DNA from 4 places in the Micromonospora sp. NPDC049523 genome. Region 2 is predicted to be linked to each of the others. Evidence: riboswitches for the same ligand, from Rfam matches in the RefSeq annotation. Region 2 holds a riboswitch; each other region holds the start of a gene.
The links. A riboswitch is a leader RNA that binds a small molecule or an ion and turns the genes downstream of it on or off. The one in region 2 is predicted to bind cyclic di-AMP.
Positions count from the first base shown of each region.

Region 1: it holds a riboswitch for cyclic di-AMP, as region 2 does, so the genes downstream of both, AB0J90_RS15610 (C39 family peptidase) here and AB0J90_RS29585 (hypothetical protein) in region 2, are expected to answer to the same signal.
Region 3: it holds a riboswitch for cyclic di-AMP, as region 2 does, so the genes downstream of both, AB0J90_RS03995 (hypothetical protein) here and AB0J90_RS29585 (hypothetical protein) in region 2, are expected to answer to the same signal.
Region 4: it holds a riboswitch for cyclic di-AMP, as region 2 does, so the genes downstream of both, AB0J90_RS07675 (hypothetical protein) here and AB0J90_RS29585 (hypothetical protein) in region 2, are expected to answer to the same signal.

Region 1 is NZ_JBFAPP010000008.1:348,999-352,922, forward strand. It holds gene AB0J90_RS15595 (serine hydrolase domain-containing protein) at 1-563, shown strand, start outside; gene AB0J90_RS15600 (hypothetical protein) at 573-800, opposite strand; gene AB0J90_RS15605 (hypothetical protein) at 797-955, opposite strand; gene AB0J90_RS15610 (C39 family peptidase) at 1,075-1,923, opposite strand; cyclic di-AMP (ydaO/yuaA leader) riboswitch at 2,262-2,405, opposite strand; gene AB0J90_RS15615 (YbhB/YbcL family Raf kinase inhibitor-like protein) at 3,073-3,612, shown strand; gene AB0J90_RS15620 (class I SAM-dependent methyltransferase) at 3,680-3,924, opposite strand, start outside.
Region 2 is NZ_JBFAPP010000025.1:8,631-12,554, reverse strand. It holds gene AB0J90_RS29590 (hydrolase) at 6-677, opposite strand; cyclic di-AMP (ydaO/yuaA leader) riboswitch at 1,200-1,329, shown strand; gene AB0J90_RS29585 (hypothetical protein) at 1,333-2,367, shown strand; gene AB0J90_RS29580 (glycoside hydrolase family 65 protein) at 2,385-3,924, opposite strand, start outside.
Region 3 is NZ_JBFAPP010000002.1:319,527-323,450, reverse strand. It holds gene AB0J90_RS04005 (FtsX-like permease family protein) at 1-672, shown strand, start outside; gene AB0J90_RS04000 (cation diffusion facilitator family transporter) at 810-1,697, shown strand; cyclic di-AMP (ydaO/yuaA leader) riboswitch at 1,933-2,063, shown strand; gene AB0J90_RS03995 (hypothetical protein) at 2,071-3,144, shown strand; gene AB0J90_RS03990 (hypothetical protein) at 3,189-3,924, opposite strand, start outside.
Region 4 is NZ_JBFAPP010000004.1:194,527-198,450, reverse strand. It holds gene AB0J90_RS07690 (hypothetical protein) at 1-295, opposite strand, end outside; gene AB0J90_RS07685 (hypothetical protein) at 292-666, opposite strand; gene AB0J90_RS07680 (copper resistance protein CopC) at 755-1,627, shown strand; cyclic di-AMP (ydaO/yuaA leader) riboswitch at 1,817-1,947, shown strand; gene AB0J90_RS07675 (hypothetical protein) at 1,951-2,961, shown strand; gene AB0J90_RS07670 (MarR family winged helix-turn-helix transcriptional regulator) at 3,105-3,629, shown strand; gene AB0J90_RS07665 (hypothetical protein) at 3,693-3,924, opposite strand, start outside.

The DNA.
Region 1 (3,924 bases), on a different contig from region 2:
CCCGGATCTTCGAGCCACTGGGCATGACCGAGACCGGTTTCTGGCTGCCCGCCGACTACACCAGGCGGCTGCCCAGCCACTACATGACGGACTTCCAGAGCGGGAAGATGGAACTGCGTACGGTTTCCACCCCGAGCGAGTGGTCCAGCCCCCCGGCCTTCCCCTCCGGCTCCAGCGGGCTGCTGTCCACCGCCGACGACTTCCTGGCCTTCGCCCGGCTGCTGCTGGCGAAGGGGGTGCACCGGGGCGAGCGGTTGCTGTCGGAGGCGTCGGTCGACCTTATGACCACCAACCACCTGACCCCGGAGCAGATCTCCACCGGTGGGATGCTGCTCGGCGGCCGGGGGTGGGGGCTGGGCATGTCCGTAGCGGTCGAGCCGGACGAGATCTCGCCCGTACCGGGCCGCTACGGCTGGGACGGCGGGTACGGCACCACCTGGTTCAACGACCCCCAGCACGACCTGGTGGCCGTGGCCCTGACCCAGACCAGCGACTTCATGTGGAACGGCGGGCTGGACGAGTTCGCCAAGCTCGCCATCGAGGCAGCAGGGTCCGCGCGTTGAACCCGGGTCCTAGCTGATCGACTTCAGGGTTGGCGGCGCCGGGTTGCCGATCGGATACTCCGGGTCGCGGCCGGCACGTACCTCCATCGCCCAGCTCAACTGGGCGCAGCCGTCCGGGGTGCAGCAGGCGCAGGTGCCCGGGGCGTAGGACGTACCCCGGTCCTCGTGCTGGGCGATGGTCATCGCCGCCGCCTCCCAGATCCCGGCGCGGGTCAACGGTTCGTCGACGCGGCTCACGGGGCGAACACCTGACCGGCCATGGCCACCACCTGTGCCTTTCGTTCTGGGGACCGGCGCGCGGCGGCCGGCTCGGAGTAGCGACCGGGGGCACGGTCGGCCACCCGGACCTCGCGGTCGCCGGTGTCCGCCCGATAGGCGAGGTCCATGGTCACGACAGGGACAACGCACGCGTACGTGGTTGGTTGTGGCAACGCGGCCACCGTCCCACTGGTACGGACAGTCCCGGGCGCCGACCGGTTGGGTCGGCACCCGGGACCGGGGGGAGGGCGGGTCAGGCTGAGTAGCCCCGGGTGGCCATCCAGTTGGCCAGGTCGATGGTGGTCATCCAGTAGGAGCTGACCCCGTTGACGAACGCCGGGTCCGCGATCTGCACGGTCCGTCCGCTGTCGCGGTAACCGACCACGGTGAGGTAGTGACCTCCGTCGTACGAGTGCCAGCCGCCGTCGGTGTCGGTCGCCGAGCCGGCGATGTTCGCGACGACCGCGTACCCGCTGCTGACCGCGTGTACGACGTCCGCCTGGAGTTGGTCCATCTGGGCCGGGGACGGGGACCCCTGGATGAACGTGCTCGAGTAGAAGTTGGTCTTGGCCAGGTTGTTCAGCCCGCGGGTGACGTCGTCGGCGGAGTTGGTTCCGTTGAACGTGGTGCCCAGGGCCGCGGCGACGTCGTCCTGGCTCGGCTGGCGGTCGCGGGCGGTCAGGGCGATCCTGGCGGCCGCCGGCCCGCAGTACCAGCCGTTGATCTGCGCCTCGTAGTCGTAGTCGAGCACCTTCGACGCGGGGGGAGCCTTCTTGACCGCCTTGGTCGGTGTCGCCACGGCCTTGGCGGCGGTGGGCGGGGCCGACGACGGGGCCGCCGGTGCGGGTGCCGAGGTCGAGGCACTCGGGGTCGGGGTGGCCGGGCTGGGGGTGACCAGGCTGGGGGCGATCTCGGCGCCGGCCTGGCCGCCCATCTTCTCCGCGACCGCGACGGTCGAGGCGTTGGCCGGCGTCGCCGACCCGTTGCCCTGGGTGAGCAGGATGCCGGTGGTGAGACCCACGGCGAGAACGGCGGCGGAGACGACGCCGGCCCGGTACGGGCTGGCGGTCACGACGCGTCGGAGTTGCTGACGATGCTTCATAAAAATCCTCCGCAGATGTGCCGATCTGCGATCGGGGGCACATGAATCGGGATGGCGATATGTCGCTGCCGGGGGCCGGTTTGCGTGACCTGGGGTACGCGTCATCGGCGGGGCGGATTCACCGCCAGCCGTCGGGTCCGGATCGGGGCGCGCGGAACCGTCACCGCGATGCGGTGAAATGCGCTACCGGATGAACGTCGTCACGCAAATTGCCGGGAGTGGCCTAGTGCGCTACCTTCGCGGGCTGCACCGCGATGCGGGCGAGCCGGGGCAGGTGGCGAGACGGGCCGGGGGGATCGAGGGATGGGCCACGGCAGGTACGGCGCTGCACGAGCATGTTCTCCTTCCGATACCGCCTACCGGGTTAGCTGACGGATTCGGGCGGGAAGCACGCCCTACCACGAACCAACGGTTCGCGGATTCACCCCAGAACTACTGTGGGTCCCCGGCTCGTAACAGTTACGACTCAGCGGGCCTGTTCCGGTGTCACCCGCGGTGACTAAGGGCCGGACCAGACGGGCTGACGTTACTGGGCCGCTTCTGCTCCTGCCAACCCCTCTTGGCCTGCTTAAACCGTGACCCGTGCCGCTTCTTCCGCGCCATCCGGCCCGTGCTGCATGATCACACAGAGTGGTTGTCGCCGTAGTGACCAGTTTGAGTGTGGCGGATGTGCCCGCTCATGTCGGAGATGATGACGGCGCCGGATTTGTCGGCGCGGTGCCGCTCTCCGCGCAATGTCCGGATCAGAGAAATGTCCATTGGGCCGAGGCGGGCTGGGCCCCTTGTCGCCGGCATCGGGCCCGGCGTCCCACCACCCCGGTCGACCGGACCCGGGCGCATCGTGCGACGTCCGAGTTCGTACGGACGGAAGGCGTGCAGGCCATGATGATTGATCGGACCGCCGCAGAGCGCGAGCGAATCGCGCCCGGAATGCGAGGCAGAGGTTGTGAGTGGCTACTGGTCACCGAACAGGAATAGGCGGATGGCCATCCGTACGAGCGGTGGACAGAGTATTTTGGGAATGGAAAACGCCGATGTTGTCGGGAACACCGGGACATCCGTCACCCACTGTTCCGCCTACCGGCGGCACTAAGGCGGGTCAGACAGGGTACAAAGACACTGAGTCTCCCTCTTTGGAAGGACATCCTGATGAACCTTGAGCGACCGATCGCGCCGGATCCGTACGACCTGTTGCCGCCGGTGCCGGCGTTCACCCTGACCAGCGACGACGTACGCGACGGCGAGCCGCTGGGCGTCGAGTTCGTCCACTCCAGCCTGGGCGGCGGCGACCTGTCGCCGCACCTCGCCTGGTCCGGTTTCCCGGACGGGACGCGCAGCTTCGTGGTCACCTGCTACGACCCGGACGCCCCCACCCCCAGCGGATTCTGGCACTGGCTGCTGGTCAACATCCCGGTGTCGGTCACCCAGTTGCCGCGTGGCGCGGGCAAGGCCGGGTCCGTCGAGGGTGGTGCGTTCGCGGTCCGCAACGACTACGGCACCCAGGAGTACGGCGGTGCGGCGCCGCCGGCCGGCGACCACGTCCACCGGTACCTCTTCGCCGTACACGCGGTCGATGTGGAACAGCTCGACCTCACACCGGACGCCAGCCCGGCGGTCGTCGGCTTCAACCTGACCTTCCACACCCTGGCACGGGCGGTAATCCGGCCGACGTACCAGGTCAAGGGCTGAACTTGCCGGAGTAAGTGGACGGCCGACACCGGGGACGGGTTGAACGGTGTCGGTCGTCGCTCTCCGGTCAGGCCTCCGACGCGCCGGGTACCCGGGCGACGGCGAAGACCGACTGTCCGAACGGCGGTCGCACGAGCTGCTCCGCCGCCTTGGTCACCGGCAGCACCAGGCTGTCGTAGACCTTCACCATCGGGCCTTCCTTGGGCATCAGCCGGAACACGTTCGTCGCCATGTAGTAGCCGATGAGGCCGAGGGCGTTCGCGTAGTGCAGCCGCTCCACGGTCAGCCCCGCATCGAGCAGCGCGGCCCGCA
Region 2 (3,924 bases):
ACCGGTCAGGGTGCGGCGCCGAAGCTGGGCAGGCGGTCGGCGAACCAGCCAGCGGCCTGGTCGGCGACCTGCTCCAGCGCTCCGGGCTCCGGGAACAGGTGGGTCGCGTCGGGAATGATCCGCAGTTCCACCTCCCCGCCGAGCGCGTCGCGGGCCTGCTGGTTGAACTGGATCACCTGTTCGTCCCGACCGCCGACCAGCAGCAACGTCGCCGCCCGTACGCGGGAAAGGGCTGGACCCGCAAGGTCCGCGCGGCCGCCGCGGGAGACGACGGCCGGTACGTGCTCCGGCCGCTCGGCTGCGGCTACCAGAGCCGCCGCCGCACCCGTGCTCGCGCCGAACAGCCCGATCGGCAGGGCAGCCGTGTCGGGCTCGGCACGCAGCCAGTCGATCACGCCCACCAGTCGGCCGGCGAGCATAGGGATGTCGAAGCGAAGCTCCGCGGTCTCCTCGTCGGCCTGCTCCTCCTCGGGCGTGAGCAGGTCCACCAGCACGGTTGCCAGGGCTCGCTGGTTGAGGACCCGGGCCACCGCGACGTTGCGCGGGCTGCGCCGGGAACTGCCGCTGCCGTGCGCGAACAGCACCACCCCGACCGTCCCCTCGGTGGGGGTGACCAGGTCGGCGGTGAGCTGCACCTCCCCGGCCCAGATCGTGGTCTCGGTCGTCACTGTCTCCACCCGCTGTCCGGTACCCGCGCGTGCCTGGAACAACCCGGCGGCGGGCGGGCAATCCCCGTTTGCCGGCTTGCCGGTCGGGAAGGCGAACCGGGTCAGGCAGGAAGACCAACGGCGGCCGCGGCAGCGGCCCGCGCTGAGGCGATCGTGAGGATGCCATGACCCACCACAAATCCGCTAAGTCGGAGTCCGGTCGAGCCGGCACCAGCCCGCCGAGGGACAAACGCGACAAGCGCGAGGGCGCGCGGCGGGACTGGGCGGACGAGGCGGCACAGGCACGGGCCTCGGACGACCCGCGCCGGGTGACACCGCACGACCCTTCGGGTGTCCCCTCCACCGGGGACCGCCGCTAACTGACCGGGTACTCCGACGAACCCCGACGGGCACTCCTCACCGAGGCCCGTCGGGGCACGTACGCCTAGCAGGAAAAATTACCGGTAGCGACCGTGAAATCAGGTACTAAGTCCATCTGATCCGGTAATGTCACCCTCGGTTCCGACCCGGTGGTACCCCCTCTGCTGTCGGCGACGACCGCCGCCCAATCGCCTTGTGCGAGCCGGGGAACCAGGTAGTCGGGGTGAGTCCGCACATGCGGTAGGGCCTGTTCCGTCCCGAACCCGTCAGCTAACCCGGTCGGCGGCCGACGGGAGGAACGTGCATGACGAGATCTATGCGTCAGCGGTTCTCGCTGGCCCTGACCCTGCTCACCGCGGTGAGTCTGCTGGCCGGTGCGGCGCTAGCCACCGAGCCTGCCGCAGCCGCACCCTCCTCGCCGAGCGCACCCGGAGACGAGGGCGGCAACCCCCTCTTACGTGACGTACTCGAGTCGGCCGGGCGTGGTTACGCCGCCGCCAGCGTCGCAGTGGAAAACGCCCGCAAGCGCCAGGTGGCGCTCGCCGACGAACTCCGCCAGATCGAGACGCAGCTCGACCAGCTCGCACCCGAGGTCGGAGAGGTCGCCGTGAGCGCCTACCGGATCGGCCGGATCGGACCGCTGACCGCGTTGCTGGGCAGCGCCTCGCCGGACGACTTCATGGACCGGGCCGGCGGACTCGACCTGATCGCGCAGCGCGACAACAGCAAACTTCGCCAACTGTACGAGGCGCGCGACCGGGCCACCCGGGCAAAGGCGGCGGCCGACGCCGCGATGGCCGAGGAACAGCGCCAACTCGCCGTGATGGCCAAGCAGAAGGAAGCCGCCGAACGCGCCCTCTCCCAGGTCGGCGGCACCACGACCGAAGGCTTCGTGAACGCCAGTTCGCCGGTCGCGGAACCCACACCACGCAACCGGGACGGCTCCCTGCCGGCACAGTCCTGCAACCAGAACGACCCGACCACCAGCGGCTGCCTCACCCCGCGCACGCTGCACGCGCTGAACGAGACCAAACGGCTCGGCTTCACCCGGTACGTCTCGTGTTACCGCAGCGGCGGGCCGTTCGAACACCCCAAGGGCCGAGCCTGCGACTTCTCCGCGAAGGCCGGCGGCTTCGGCGGGGACGCCAGCGGCGGCGACAAGACGTACGGCAACAACCTGGCCGCGTTCCTGGTCCGCAACGCCGAGCGGCTCGGCATCCTGTACGTGATCTGGTACCGGCAGATCTGGTTCCCGGCAACGGGTTGGAAGGCGTACTCCTCCGCGAAGGGTGACCCGTCCAGCGACCACACCAACCACGTACACCTGTCCCTGCTCTGACCGGGACGGCCGCTGACCTATTTCTGGGCGCGGGGGCGCTGGGGCTCCACCTCGGACTTGACGGTCGGGCCGGCGATCTCGGCCACCGAGGCCCTGCGGGCCGGGGCACGGCCGGGCGGCTGCTTCGGTGCGGGACCCGCGGGGCGCGCCTCCGGCACCGGTTTGGTCACCGGTTCGTCGGAGGTAACGCGGACCTTCTCCCCGTGGTGGAACAGTTCCACCACCCCGCCGCTGCGGTCGCCGTCGCGCAGCGAGTACGTCGTCTCGCGTTCGCGTACGTCGACCCGGAGCCGGTGCCCGTGCCAGACCAGCGAGAACTCCAACCGGTCGATCCGGTTCGGCAACCGGGGCGCGAAGGAGAGGGTGTCGCCATGGTCGCGCATCCCGCCGAAGCCGGCGACGAGCGCGATCCACGCCCCGGCCAGTGAGGCGACGTGCACCCCGTCGCGGGTGTTCTGGTTCAGGTCGTGCAGGTCCATCAGGGCGGCCTCGCCCAGGTAGTCGTGGGCCAGTTCGAGATGCCCGACTTCGGCCGCGAGGACCGCCTGGGTGCAGGCTGACAACGACGAGTCGCGGACCGTACGGCGTTCGTAGTAGGCGAAGTTGCGGGACTTCTCCTCCGGGGTGAACGCGTCCCCGCGCCAGTGCATCGCGAGCACCAGGTCGGACTGCTTGACCACCTGCTTGCGGTACAGGTCGAAGTACGGGTAGTTCAGCAGCAGCGGGTACTTCTCCGGCGGCGTGCCCGCGAAGTCCCACTCCTGGAGCCGGGTGAAGCCCTCCACCTGCTGGTGTACGCCCAACTCCTCGTCGTACGGGATGTGCATTGCGCTCGCCGCGTCCCGCCAGGCGGCGGTCTCCTCGTCGTCCACACCCAACCGCCAGGCGTGGTCGCTGTGCCTCGACACAGCGTCGGCGGCGGCGAGCAGGTTCCGCTGCGCCATCAGGTTGGTGTAGACGTTGTCGCTCTTCACCGCGGTGTACTCGTCCGGGCCGGTCATCCCGTCCAGGTGGAACTTGCCGGCCCGGTCGTGGTGCCCGAGCGAACGCCACAGCCTGGCCGTCTCGACCAGCAACTCCAGCCCGATCTCGCGCTCGAAGTCCTGGTCGCCGGTGGCCTGCACGTAGCGGCGTACGGCGTCGGCGATGTCCGCCGCGATGTGGAACGCGGCCGTACCCGCCGGCCAGTACGCCGAGCATTCCTGGCCCCGGATGGTCCGCCACGGGAACGCGGCCCCGTTCAGCCCGAGGGTCCGGGCCCGTTCCTGGGCCATCGGCAGGGTCGAGTGCCGCCACCGGAGCCCGGACGCCACCGCCGACGGCAGCGTGTACGTCAGCACCGGCAGCACGAACGTCTCGGTGTCCCAGAACACGTGCCCGTCGTAGCCCGGACCGGTCAGCCCCTTGGCGGCGATCGGGCGCAACTCGGCCCGCGCACCCGCCTGGAGTACGTGGAACAGGCCGAAGCGGACCGCCTGCTGCACCTCCGGGTCGCCCTCGACCCGTACGTCCGAGGTGTCCCAGAAGGCGTCCAGGTAGTCGCGCTGCTCGGCGAGG
Region 3 (3,924 bases), on a different contig from region 2:
CCGACCGGCGGCGCGGACGGGTCGGGCTCGTTGCTCGTGGTCGCGCTCTACGACGATGCGCCGACGAGTGGGGCGGCGCTGGTCGAGTGGGGCCAGTTCACCGCCGCGTACGGGGCCGGCGCGCCGAACCAGTTGCTGATCGACCTGGCCCCCGGCGTCGGTACGGCAGCCGGCCGGCAGGCGCTGGACGGGCTGCTGCGGGCGTACCCGGTGGTGCGGCTGAGCAGTGCGGCCGACCAGGCGGACGCGTTGTCGGCCTCGCTGGACGAGTTGCTCGGCATCTTCGCCGCGCTGCTCGGCATGTCGGTGCTGATCGCGCTGTTCGGGATCAGCAACACGCTCTCGCTGTCGGTGTTCGAACGTACCCGTGAATCGGCCACGCTCCGGGCGCTGGGGCTGTCGCGGCGGCAGCTCGGTCGCCTGCTGCTGGCCGAGGCGGCGCTGATCGCGCTGGTCGGCGCGCTGGCCGGGATCGCCCTGGGGGTTGGCGTCGGCTGGACCGCGGCACTCGGACTGATCAGCAGCTACGGGCACGGGCTGCCGGTCGTACCGGTGGGGCAGCTCGCCCTCTGCACGGGCCTGGCCTGCGGCGCGGCGGTGCTGGCCGGGCTGCTGCCGGCCCGCCGGGCGAGCCGGGCACCGATAGTGGCGGCGATGGCGAACGAGGGCTGAGCCGCCCTGCTCCCCCGGTGCCGGTTCCGGTCCAACCCGCTGGCACACATTGCGATATCAGCATATGTTGGGCCATAGTGGGACCGGCGACGGAGGGTGTGTGCGTGGGCGCGGGTCATGACCACGGCGCGCAGGCGATGCGCGCCGCCGAGCGGCACCGGGGACGGCTCTGGTTCGCCTTCGGGCTGCTCGTCGTGTTCATGGTCGTCGAGGCGGTCGCCGCCCTGGCCACCGACTCACTGGCCCTGCTCTCCGACGCCGGGCACATGTTCACCGACGTACTCGGGATCGGGATGGCGCTGGCCGCGATGACCGCGACCCGGCGTGCCACCGACGACCCGCAGCGGACCTTCGGCCTCTACCGGCTGGAGGTGCTCGCGGCGCTGGCCAACGCGGTGCTGCTCTTCGGCGTCGCGATCTACGTGCTGGTCGAGGCGGCCCGCCGGTTCGGCCAGGACCACCCACCGACCGTGCTGGCCGGGCCGATGCTGGTGGTCGCCATCCTCGGCCTGCTGGCCAACCTGGTCGCCTTCGCGCTGCTGCGCCCCGGGGCACGGGAGAGCATCAACCTGCGCGGCGCCTACCTGGAAGCGCTCGGCGACATGCTCGGCTCGGCCGGGGTCATCGTCGCGGCGCTGGTGATCGCGAACACCGGCTGGTGGTGGGCCGACCCGGTGGTCGCGGTCGCGATCGGCGTGTTCATCCTGCCCCGGACGTGGCGACTGGCCCGAGCCGCGATCCGGATCCTGGTGCAGGCCGCGCCGGAGCACCTCGACGTGCCCACGGTGGCGGCCCGGCTCTGTGCCGTACCGGGTGTCGCCAACGTGCACGACCTGCACGTCTGGACACTCACCTCGGGCATGGAGGTCGCCTCGGCGCACCTCACCCTCTCCGCCGGTGCCGAGGTCGGCGCGGTGCTGGCCGCCGCCCGAGGGGCGCTGCACGACGACTTCGACATCGCGCACGCCACCCTCCAGGTCGAGCCCGGCAGCGCCACCGAGAACTGCGGCCCCGCCGACTGGTGAACCCCGATCCGGTACGCACCTCCAGCCGGCTTGCCCCTTACCGGCACCCGCAACCCGACCACTCTTCGCTTTCCTCGTCCTTAAATTTTGTCCCCCGACCGGGTGAAGTTTTCAGTTTATATCCGGCATATCATTTCGATTCATTAGCCGACGCCGACGAGCCAACACTGTCCGTACTGGACCCGGCCGGTAGGCTCGGCTCCGGTCTCCGCCGGGCGGCGCCCTCCGGCGCCTGCGGTGACCGTCGCCTAATCGCACATGCGAGCCGGGGAACCATCGCGTCATTGGGGTGCATCCGCGTCAGCGGTAGGGATCTTCCGTCCCGAACCCGTCAGCTAACCCGGTCGGCGGCTGACGGAAGGACGTGCACCGAATGCCATTGTTGGCGCCCGTACGACCCCGCTATCCGCGCGCGGTCCGCACCGCGATCGCGGTCACCCTCACTTTGTTGGCCAGCGCCTTCACCCCCGCCGCCGCGCTGGCCGCACCCGCTGCGACGCGCACCGCCGTACTCGCCGCCGCCCCCGGCGGCACCGACGACGAGGGCGGCAGCGACAGCCTCCGGGAGCAACTCGACGTCGCGGCCAAGGGCTATCTCGACGCCCAGGCGGCGCTGGACAACTCCACCAAGCGGCAGCAGCAACTCGCCGCGCACCTGGGCACCCTGGAGGCCGAGCTGGTCACCCGTACCCAGACGGTCGGCGAACTGGCCGGCATGGCGTACCGCACCGGCCGGCTGGGCCCGCTCACCGCCCTGCTCAACAGCAACTCGCCGGACGGTTTCCTGGACCGCGCCGCGTCGCTGGGCACGGTCGCCGCGAACGAGGACCGCCAGCTCCGCAACCTGATCGAGGTACGCGACAAGGAGGCCCGGGCCAAGGCGGCGATCGACAACGAGATCCGGGAACAACGCAAGCAGCTCGACATCATGGCCAAGCGCAAGCAGCAGGCCGAACGAGCGCTGGCCGCGGCCGGCAGCGGCGGCTCCAGCCCCGGGGTCACCGGCACCACCACCGCCGCCACGGCCAAGCCCGCGCCGCGCAACTCGGACGGGTCGTGGCCGAAGGAGTCGTGCAGCGTCAACGACCCGACCACCACCGGCTGCATCACCCCGCGCACCCTGAACGCGATGAACCAGGCCAAGGCGGCCGGCTTCACCCGCTTCGTCTCCTGCCACCGCACCGGCGGCTCGGGTGAACACCCGAAGGGCCGGGCCTGCGACTTCGCGGCGGAGAAGGGCGGCTTCGGCGGCGTCGCCACCGGCGGCGACAAGACGTACGGCGACAACCTCGCCGCGTACTTCGTCAAGAACGCCAGCCGCCTCGGCGTGCTTTACGTGATCTGGTTCAAGCAGATCTGGTTACCCGGCAGCGGCTGGAAGGCCTACAACGGCGGCGGCGACCCCTCCAGCAACCACACCAACCACGTCCACCTCTCCGTGAACTGACCACTGCGCTGCCCCCTCCTCGGCGGCGGGGAGGGGGCAGCGGGTCAGTGGTTGGCGTTCCAGAACCCGATGAGGGTGGCGGTCCACCAGCCGAGTTGGCTGACCGTCGCGGCCAGGGCACCGGGGAGCAGGTCGGGCCAGGGCAGAGGGTTGTCACCGGCGCGGGCGAGGCGGTCGCGTACGCGGCCGAGGAACAGCCCGTTGATCCCCACCGCGAGTACGGCGAGCAGCTTGAGCTGCACCAGCCCGGACGAGGTGTCGGGGCGCAGTGCGGCACCGCTGGCGACCAGCCCCAGCAGCCCCAGCCAGATCAGCACGTGCACCCCGTGCGCCATGCCCAGCACCGTGCCCAGCCGTTCCCGGCGCAGCAGCCAGCGCAAACTGAACCAGTCCACGGTGAGTACGGCTCCGAAGCCGACCACGAGGCACGCCAGATGGCAGAAGAGCGCGAACGACCGCCAGCCCGGACCGACGCTGAGGTGCGGGGCGACGAGCACCACGACCAGCCAGCCGAGGACGACGGCGGCGATCGAGCCGATCCGCGCCCCCCGACCGGCCGGCCGACGGTGGCCACCCCGCCAACCCGCCGCCGGACCAGACCCCGGTTCGGAACGACCGGCAGGGGACCCCGATCCGCGCCCGGCCGGAGAAGCTGTCTCGCGGGCGGCGGCGGGTGGTGCGTCGGCACCGACGGGACGCGGTGTCAGGTGATCGGTGGATGATGCTGGTCGGTGGCCGTCGGCGGTGGTCGGAGCCGGGCGGTCGCCGGTGGGCGTGGAG
Region 4 (3,924 bases), on a different contig from region 2:
TGCGGTCGACGTCCGGGCCGAAGAACAGGCCGATCGCGAAGTAGCCCGCGAACACCAGTCCCAGGCATCGCAGCGCCCACTGCCAACCGGCCGAGTCGAGCAGCCGGGCGACCCGCGCCGGCACCGGCCGACCCGCCTCGGCGTCACCCAGCCGCGGCTCCCGCCAGAACGCACCCAGCACCACGAACGAGATGACCAGGGCGAGCGCAGCACCGGTCACCGCGTACGCGAACGGGATGGGCAGGTCCTGCCGCCCGCCGACCCCGTGGGCGAGCAGCTCCGGGACCGTCCTCATCGGACTAACAGTTGGAACAGCAGCACGCTCGACTCGTGCGTCTCGACCTCGAACAGGCCGTCCATGTCCGCCACGAACTCGACCGTGGCCGGCTGACCGGCGGGCAGTTCCGCGCCGACGTCGTACCCGTGCACGTGCACCCGGTCCGGAACGTCGCTGGTCACGGTGATCCGGACGGACTGGCCCTTCTTCGCGTCCACCCGGCCCGGCTGCGGCTCGGCCCGGCCCTCGGTGATGGTGATGGCCACCTCGACGGGCGCGCTGGCGTCCACCGGTTCGTCGGTCGACCCGCATCCGGTACCCGCGACGGCCAGCAGGACAACACCGGTCAGTACGGCCAGTGCACGGCGACGACCGACAGAGGGCATCATCAACATCTCCCCGATCAGCCGGTCCCGTGACATTGGGAAGCGACTGTAGCGTCTTGCCGGGCACAGCGGAAGCCACCATGATGGGCCGATGCGATCGACCCGGCTGGTTACTGTCCGCGCGGCATGCCGCCTGTTCGCCGTTGTTCTCGGCGCCACGATCGCGCTCGCCGTGGTCGGGTCGCCCGCGTCCGCGCACGGCCAGCTCGCCGTCTCCAACCCGGTTGCCGGCGCGACGCTGTCCCAACCGATGCAGACGTTGGAGCTGTACTTCACCGAGACTCCGGCGGCGAACGCGTACTTCACCGTGACCGCGCCGAGCGGCGTACGCGTCGACGCCGGTTGGCAGCCCGGCGCGGACAAGCGACTCGACCGCCCGGTCACCGAGCTGAACCTGGTCAACGGCAAGTGGGAGCCGAAGCTCTACCACACCGGATACTCGGCGTTCGTCAAGGTTTCGCACTGGCCGGAGAAGGGCGAGTACACCGCCAGCTATCTGTCGGTGGCCTCGGACCGCGAGCCCGTACGCGGCACGGTGAAGTTCTCCTACTCCGGTGCGCCGACCCCGGCACCGAGGGGCTGGACCGCGCCGACGAACGCCGCCGACCCGGCACTGCTGGCCCTCGCCGAGAACCCGGAACGGCCGTCCTCGACCAACCCCGGTGCCGGTACCGGCAACACCGCCGCACCCGCGTCGCCGGTGCCGGACAATGCCAGTCGCGCCTCCGACGACGGCAGCCCGATGGTCTGGTTGCTGCCGGTGCTGCTGCTGGTCGGTGTGATCGTCATCGTCGCGCTGGCGATCCGACCCCGACGTACGGCGCGGATCAACACCGGTCCGGCGAACCGCGGGCGGCCCGCCACCACGGCGGCGGCCAGACGTGCGGCGGCGGCCCGGAAAGCCGCGGCTGGCAACCAGTCGGCCGGAAAAGCGCAGTCGTCGCGCAAACGCGGCAACCGCTGATCTCCTATCGCTGATTCGACAATCGGCACCACCACCATTACAGCGTGTATCCATGGTGGTCGGAACGGGGGATAATAACCGAAAGTTGTTGCACCATAACGCTTTTCGCACCCGACGGGCATGCCCATCGGGACGCGTCACACGGTAAGATTCTTCGCGGTCAACGCCAATCGGCGCCAACCGGTGCCGGCGGGACCGTCGCCTAATCGTCCTGGACGAATCGGGGAACCGAGTACGTGGGGTGAATCCGCGACAGCGGTAGGGATCACTTCCATCCCGAACCCGTCAGCTAACCCGGTCGGCGACCAACGGAAGGATCCTGCATGACGGCACCCCTCCGCCGATGGTTCACGCCTGCCCTGGCCCTGGTCACCACCCTGCTCATGGTGGCGCCGTACTCGACCCCGGTCCAGGCCGCACCATCGACGCCGGCCCCGGCGGCCGAGTCCGACAACCAGTTGCTGAGCGAGGTCCTGGAAGCGACCGGCCGGCGTTTCGCCGACGCCAAGGCCGCGCTCGACGCCTCGAAGAAGCGTCAGGCCGTACTCGCCACCGAGCTGGCGAAGGCCGAGGCCCAGATCGAGGCGCTGACCCCCCAGGTCAGCGAGATCGCCGCGCGCTCCTACCGCACCGGCAAGCTCGGCGCGGTGTCGGCGCTGCTCAACAGCGCGTCCCCGGACTCGTTCCTGGAGCGGGCGGTCGCGCTCGACGAGATGAACGCGGTCAACGACCAGAAGCTGCACGAGCTCAACATCGCCCAGGAGCTGGTCGAACGCGCCAAGGCCCTGGCCGACGCCGAGGTCAAGGAGCAGGAGAAGCAGCAGGCCGTGATGGCACGGCAGAAGCAGGACGCGGAACGCTCGCTCGCCCTGGTCGGCGGCAAGAAGCTCACCAACGGCTTCGTCAACGCCAGCTCACCGGTGGCCAAGGCCGCTCCACGTACGGCCAGTGGTGGTTGGCCGAAGGAGTCGTGCAGCAAGGACGACCCGACCACCAGCGGCTGCATCACCCCGCGCACGCTGCACGCGTACAACGAGGTGAAGAAGGCCGGCTTCAACCGCTTCGTCGGCTGTCACCGCAACGGTGGCCCGTTCGAGCACCCGAAGGGTCGCGCCTGCGACTGGTCCCTGTTGAACAGCGGATTCGCCCCCGCGCGTACGCAGGACCAGCGGCTCTACGGCAACAACCTCACCGCTTTCCTGGTCCGCAACGCGGAGCAGCTCGGCATCCTCTACGTGATCTGGTACAAGCAGATCTGGTTCCCGGCCACCGGCTGGAAGTCGTACAGCGGTGAGAGTGACCACACTGACCACGTACACATGTCCATGCTCTGACCCGTACCCTCTCGTGGATCTGGGGCAAATGGGAGTGGCAGAGATCAACAAGCACCCATTTGCCCTGGATCGACGCAGCACCGCGGTACGCGGGGCCGGTTTGAGCTGGGGTGACGTGTCATCCTGGCGGGTACCATGGGCAGGTGGCGGCGAACGGGGAACGGTGGCTCAGTGAGCGGGAGCAGCGTGCCTGGCGTTCCTTCATCACCATGCAAATGGAGCTACAGAGCAAGCTGAACCGCCAACTGCTCGCCGACACCGGTCTCTCCGAGAGCGACTACGCCGTGCTGGTGCACCTCAGCGAGGCACCCGGGGGACGGCTGCGGATCTTCCAACTCCGGGCCCATCTCCAGTGGGAGAAGACCCGACTCACCCACCACCTGGGGCGGATGGCCCGACGCGGCCTCGTCGAACGGGAGCCCTGCGTCACCGACCCGCGGGGCGCGTTCATCCAGATCACCGAGAGCGGCCTGGAAGAGATCACCAGGGCGGCCCCGAAACACGTCTCGCACGTACGGCGCCTGGTGGTCGACGTACTCACCCCGGAGCAGTTCGACACGCTCGGGCAGCTTTCCGACCTGATCCGGGCCGCGTTCGACCAGGAAACCGACCCCTGCGACACCGAGGCCGACCCGGACGACGCGGAGCGCCTGCCCTGCGACGGGTGAGGCCGGCCCCGAGCTGAGGCCGGCCCCGACAACTGCGAGCACGTGTGGCGGTGAACCGCCCGGTCAGGCGCGGTTGAGCACCCAGGTGAGGCCGCTGGCATCCTTCGGGGTCAGGGTCAACGTGTTGCCCCCGCACTGGTAACGACCCTCACCCAGCAGCGGCTGGATGTCGACCACGTCGCCGCTGCGGCTGGCGCCGTCACCGACGTACTCCGAGATCTTGACGTTCTCGAACAGCGTGGCCGGCGTCGGCTCGGTCAGCGCCACGGTGACCCGGGTGTCGCCCCACTGCAAC